Regions from separate parts of the Flavobacterium sp. N2550 genome, predicted to be linked through region 1. Evidence: riboswitches for the same ligand, from Rfam matches in the RefSeq annotation. Region 1 holds a riboswitch; the other holds the start of a gene.
What was found. Region 1 has a riboswitch for S-adenosylmethionine ahead of OLM56_RS05970 (homocysteine S-methyltransferase family protein). Riboswitches for the same ligand answer to the same signal wherever they lie in the genome.
Positions count from the first base shown of each region.

Region 2: another riboswitch for S-adenosylmethionine. It lies ahead of OLM56_RS11975 (Na+/H+ antiporter NhaC family protein); the one in region 1 lies ahead of OLM56_RS05970 (homocysteine S-methyltransferase family protein).

Region 1 is NZ_CP110007.1:1,387,741-1,391,080, reverse strand. Features, by position in the region: gene metH (methionine synthase) at 1-783, opposite strand, end outside; gene OLM56_RS05970 (homocysteine S-methyltransferase family protein) at 811-1,809, opposite strand; SAM riboswitch class I at 1,975-2,078, opposite strand; gene OLM56_RS05965 (hypothetical protein) at 2,145-2,672, opposite strand; gene OLM56_RS05960 (OsmC family protein) at 2,778-3,200, opposite strand.
Region 2 is NZ_CP110007.1:2,709,248-2,712,587, reverse strand. Features, by position in the region: gene OLM56_RS11975 (Na+/H+ antiporter NhaC family protein) at 25-1,344, opposite strand; SAM-I-IV-variant riboswitch at 1,404-1,500, opposite strand; gene OLM56_RS11970 (TerC/Alx family metal homeostasis membrane protein) at 1,653-2,663, opposite strand; gene OLM56_RS11965 (helix-hairpin-helix domain-containing protein) at 2,696-3,340, opposite strand, start outside.

The DNA of each region.
Region 1 (3,340 bases):
TCCGTTATTTACGGCATGATATAAAAAGGCAGAATGCATGGCTTCGCGAACACGGTCATTTCCTCGGAAAGAAAAAGAAACATTACTCACGCCTCCACTGACACTTGCATACTGAAGATTCTCTTTGATCCATTTTGTAGCTCGGAAAAAATCCACAGCGTTTTGGCGGTGTTCTTCCATGCCTGTCGCCACGGGAAAAATATTAGGATCGAAAATGATATCTTCTGCTGGAAAACCAACTTGGTCTACTAAAACATCGTAGGAACGCTTGCAGATTTCAATCCTTCTCTCGTAAGTATCGGCTTGACCGACTTCATCAAAGGCCATTACGATTACCGCAGCGCCATACTTTTTTATCAATTTTGCCTGACGGATAAAATTGTCTTCGCCTTCTTTTAGACTGATCGAATTGACGACGCTTTTTCCTTGTGCGACTTTCAAGCCTGCTTCGATGATTTCCCATTTAGAGCTATCAATCATCACAGGAACTCGAGAAATATCGGGTTCTGCAGCAATCAGGTTCAGGAAAGTCGTCATGGCATGAACACCATCAAGCATTCCTTCATCCATATTGATATCGATGATTTGGGCACCGCCTTCTACTTGGGCTCTGGCAATATCTAAAGCTTCTTCGTACTTTTCTTCTTTTATGAGACGCAAGAATTTTCGAGAACCGGTAACGTTTGTCCGTTCGCCCACGTTCACGAAAATACTTTCGGGAGTTATAATTAAAGGCTCAAGGCCTGATAATTTTAGGTGTTTCTTACAATCAACATCTGCCATTTTCTGTTTTTCTTTAGCTGTAGCTTTTTAAACTGGTTCTACAATTCTTGGTGCATATTCTTTTGCGGCTTCTGCAATCAGGCGGATGTGCTCTGGATTGGTACCACAGCATCCTCCTATTATATTGATGAGATTATCTTGGAGATATTCCCGAATCAAAACCTGCATTTCTTCTGGAGTTTGGTCGTATTGTCCAAAAGCATTCGGCAATCCTGCATTGGGATGGGCTGAAATATTAAACGACGTATTGTGCGACAATCTCTGCAAGTAAGGCTTCAATTGATCCGCACCCAAAGCACAGTTAAATCCGACGCTTAATAAAGGAATATGTGAGATTGAAATCAGAAAGGCTTCGACTGTTTGGCCCGAAAGCGTTCTTCCAGAAGCATCTGTAATTGTTCCAGAAACCATAATCGGAATATCAAGATTTCTTTCTTCTTTGACTTCTTCGATAGCAAATAAGGCCGCTTTGGCATTTAGAGTATCGAAGATCGTTTCTACCAACAAGATGTCTGAGCCTCCGTCAATCAATGCTTCGACTTGTTGTTTGTAGGCAATTCTCAAATCGTCGAAAGTAACGGCTCTATACCCTGGGTCGTTTACATCGGGTGACATACTGGCTGTCCTGTTGGTCGGACCAATAGAGCCTGCAACAAAACGAGGCTTGCTTGGGTCTTTTTTAGTAAACTCATCGGCTACTTCGCGAGCTAGTTTTGCCGATTCGTAGTTTAATTCATAGACGAGATCTTCGAGATGATAATCGGCCATGCCAATTGTAGTTCCTGAAAACGTATTGGTTTCGACAATATCCGCGCCTGCTTCAAAATACTGACGGTGTACATCGCGAATGGCTTGGGGTTGGGTCAATGACAGTAAATCATTATTGCCTTTCAGGGGATGTGGAAAATTTTTAAATCTTTCGCCACGGAAATCTTCTTCAGAGAAATTGTAGCGCTGAAGCATGGTTCCCATTGCTCCGTCGAGAACGAGGATTCTTTCTTTAATAGCTTTGTGTATGTCTGACATTTTTTCGATACTAATGGTTATGCAACGATTCTGTTGAATCCAAAAGTTCATTATTTTTCAGAAAGCAGGAAATGGAGTATTGAAAAAACCAAAGCCATTTGCTTCTTAAAAATTAAATATCAATATGTTGTCAGGAAAAGGGAGAGAAAACCGAGGTTTTTCTGTGTGTTATCTATCCACTTTCGTGGTAGAATGTAGCACCTTCTTTAAAGCTTAAAGGGTTGCTAAGGCTTCACCGGGTCTAATCCCTCTGCCTTTCGTGATAACTGTCAATATTTGTATGAACACTGCAAAGTAATGCAATATGTTTGGTTTTTGCAATAGCCGAAAGGAAATTATACTGCTAACTTCAAATCCTGTTTTTCTGCAATTTGGATGATTTTCTTAAGTAGGGTTTCAGAAACAGCTTCTTTTTTTATTGGATTTATGAAGAAAAATTCTTTTCCGAATTTCTTCAGGCTAGCATTTATAGATGCATTAAAATCCGCAGGAAGCTTTTCTATGACTGGATTCGTACTGATAACATCGAAGTCGTTTTGCAATAATTCGAAATATTCAGGAAGCAAATCGTCGGTTTCGGTGGTATCGACAGCGATAAGATTTTCAAGTGCATTTTCTTGAACAAAACTGATGATATCTTCTACCTTAAAGGGAATTGCAAACTGAATAAAATTGGCTTCCCAAGAATTTTTTACAGTTGGTTTTTCAAAAAAAGCTACTGTAGAATTGGTTATTATCGGCAATCTTAATTCAAATTTTCTGTTTTCCAAAGGTGCTTTTTGGCTGGCAAGTATTTGGTTTATCAAAGAACTTCCGACGGTTTCTATTCCGAAAAGAATAATATTTATTTTTTTAACTGACATGATTTTGAGGCTTTAGGTTTAAAAAGAGCTGCTTTTGACTGGCAATCAAAAGCAGCCTTTTCAACAAACAAATAAAACAAACTAAACAATTTTGTGATTTATGCTTTATGCGGCATAATTATATTCTTTGTACAAAATCAATTCGACCGGAGTTGTATTGACCAAGTTGTCATAAACCGGACTTTTCTGCTGTACTAATTTTAACCATTTTTGGAGCACTTGCAGCGAAGCATCAGTCGTTGGTTTCAGTACGATTTCAATTTTGCTGAAACCGACTCTTTCTTCTTGGCTTATGGTTCCCGTGATTTCTACCTGTAGCGATTTTAGGTTTATGCCTAATTCTTCGGCTACTTTTTGACTAACCGCATTGACGCATCCTGCAAAACCGGCAAGAATATATTCAAACGGACTAGGTCCTTCGAGTTCTGGAAATTTTTTATTGTTGCTGATTCTTACATCAGAATTCTGTGTCTTTACAACGAATTGTTCGTTATTTCTGGAGTATCCTAAAACATTTATTGCTTTCATAATTTTTTTATTGAGATTGATAATATTTGATAAAAAACAAAAAGTCCTTTTGGCTGGCTTACCAAAAGGACTTTACACTTGAATATAAACAGAGATTAAGTCGTTCGCTTTTGGCAATGGAGTTTGAGGTGGCAATAAAT
Region 2 (3,340 bases), 1.3 Mb from region 1:
ATTGCAATGACGTAAGGTATCTCTTTAAACTTTCAGGAATTTATTAATCCTTTTATCCCAAGCGGTGCTATAAATTGCGATTATCGTAAATAGCAGCAAAATGTAAATGTACCATGCATTTGAAATTAGTTCGATTACATTTAATTTTCCTTTTGCAAAGTTTAAAATAAGCAAGACTTGTGCTCCATAGGGAAGGATTCCTTGAACAATACAACAGAAAATATCTAGGATTGCGGCGGTTTTTTTTGGACTTAATTCATATTCGTCATTGATTTCTTTAGCAACAGCTCCTGTAATTACTATAGAAACGGTGTTGTTTGCTATAGCTAAATTAGTAATGCTAACTAAAGCTCCGATTCCCATTTGGGCTGATTTCTTGCTTTTAATCTTAGATTTGATTTTTCGTAATACGTAATCGATACCGCCCGCTTTTTCGACCAGAGCCGCAAGACCTCCTGTTAGCATTGACAAGAGAAAAATGTCTGTCATACTGAGAAAACCTTCGTAGATTTTTTGCGTAAAGCCCAAAAGAGTAAAATCGTTTCCTTCAAAACCTATAACTCCAGCAACTAAAATTCCAATCAACAATGTCACAAAGACGTTTACTCCTGTGACTGCAAGAACAATCACAAGAATGTAAGGCAGAATGGCAATCAATTCGTAGTTTTCTTTTTGCATAGCAACTGAATTTACCTCAGTATTCAATCCCAAATAAAACAGCAAAGCAATAGTGATGATTGAAGCGGGTAAAGCAATAAAGAGATTGACTTTAAACTTGTCTCGCATTTCACATCCCAACGATTGCGTTGCGGCAATTGTAGTATCGGAAATTATAGAAAGATTATCGCCAAGCATAGAACCTCCTAATAAGGAACCAGCAATTAAAGGCATGGAAGCTCCGCTTTTGTCGGCCAAACTAATGGCGATTGGCCCCAAAGCTACAATAGAACCAACTGAAGTTCCAGTTGCTGTAGATAAAAAAGATGCAATTAAGAAAATCCCTAAAGGGAAATACTCTATATCAATATTATTGATACCCAAATTCACAACTGCATCTACAGCTCCCATAGCTTGCGTGACTGTCGCAAAGGCACCAGACAAAAGATAAATAAGACACATTGTAATGATTTGGCTATTGCCACAACCCTGAATTAAAGTATCTATTTTTTGTTCTGTGGAATGTTTGAAAATTATAAATGCAACAATAATTCCAAGTGTGACAGCCACTGGCGAAGGCAAAGCATAAAAATCATTTAGGACAATTCCTGCTCCGAGAAAAGTAAAAATAAATACAAAAAAAGGCAATAAGGCAAAAGCAGAACCTTGAATTTTGATATGTTTCATCATCGATAGCTTAAAAATTAATAAAGCTCACGACGAAAAGCAAACCGAAAAGAAAGTATGATGACAACATTTTTTCCAAAGGATTTGGCTTATCGTTTTAGCACCTTGCTTGTTGTTGCAGGTTGCTATCTCTTTATGAGATTCGTGATAACGGAGGCAAAGATAGAATTTATTCTAAATTATTTTTATTCAATAAGGCATTTTTATGAATATTTGATAAGAAACAAATTAAAAATGAGACTCTTGTAAAAATAAAGAAGCTCTACTGATAATTCAGCAGAGCTCTTTTTATTTTGTGTTGAAATAATCTATTCTACGCTTTTAGCTTCTTCTTTTTCAGGAAACATAATTGACAATAGCACTGAAAGAACCAAAATTCCTCCAATTACGATCAACGAGTAAATCGAATCAATATGGTAGAAAGGTGCGATTATCATTTTTATACCAATGAAAGAAAGGATAATTGCCAAACCGTATTTCAATTTGCTGAACAAATGGATAAAATTGTCAAGCAAGAAAAACAAGGCTCTTAATCCTAAAATGGCGAAAATATTAGACGTATAAAGAATAAAAGGATCATTTGAAATGGCAAAAATTGCAGGGATTGAATCTACTGCAAAAAGTAAATCTGTAAACTCAATTACTGCAACCACAACTAATAAAGGAGTTGCTAATTTCTTTCCGTTTTCGATAGTAAAGAATTTATCTCCGTCATAATTATCACTTACTTTAAAGAACTTTCTAATCAATCTTGCTCCTCTTGTATTATTATAGTCTTCATCATCGTCATCGTCGCCAGCAGACCATGATTTGATTCCTGCATACACCAAGAACAATCCAAATAAAGTCATGATGATATTGATATCATATTTGAAACCTTCGATTCCCATTAATCCTAAAAGCTTGTTCAAATAGGTCAATTCAATTAGGAAAGCTCCAGAAAAGATAAATATCGCTCTTAAAACCAAAGCTCCGATAATACCCCAAAACAATACTTTATGCTTGTTTGAATTGGCTACATCAAAGAATTTGAATACTAGAATGAATACGAAAAGGTTGTCTACAGAAAGGGCTTTTTCAATCCAATAGGCAGATTGGAACTCGTAGAACTTTGTCGGTCCGATAAAATAATAGATAAATCCACTGAAAATCATTGACAAACTGATCCAAACAATTGACCAAGTTATGGCTTCCTTATTAGAAACAACATGGCTCTTTTTATTGAAAATCCCCAAATCCAAAAGCAACATGATGATGATTACAACTGCAAATGTTGCAATTAACCCCGGGTGATTGATTAAAGTATCTACTTTATCCATTAGTTATAAAAATTAAAATTGATTACTGATTATTATTTTTGATTCGTAATTGTAAATAAAGCTACTCTTCCTCCTTCTTCGGCAGAAAGCAGTAATTTTTTTCCGTTTGTAATTTCAGTCCTGCCATTTATTGGAACCTCATTTCCTTCTGTTAGGTCTTTAACTGACTTGCCATTTTGGTTGACAAAGAACCATTTATTTTCTTCAAATACAAAATTTCCAACAGGTATTTTTTCAGTATCTGTAAGCCTTTCATTATTAATGCTATTCCTATTTGCATGCCATGAATTCAGCTGTTGATTTTCATAAACCATCAGTCTATGATTTTCCGGTTTCCAAACAGAAGGCTGGAATTGGTAATAGAAATCAGCCATTGGAAGTGACTTTTGATAATAAGTTCCACAAAATGGACATTTAGGTTCCGGAGTATTGTCAAAAACATACTGTTGTTGATCACAACTTCTGCTGCTGCATGGAATCGTCAAATCTATCGTTTTCAATAATGCCTGTTCCCAAACTTCAGATACAGGACGCGACATTGGATTGTGAAGTCCGGAAATAAATGCTTCTTCAAAGAGTTTTTTTAAGTACGGTCCTGTAATCGAATACGGCAATTTTGAAACATCAGCCCAAGGCAAATCCCATTTAGAAACTTGATTTAGTTTTGGACGATTGGA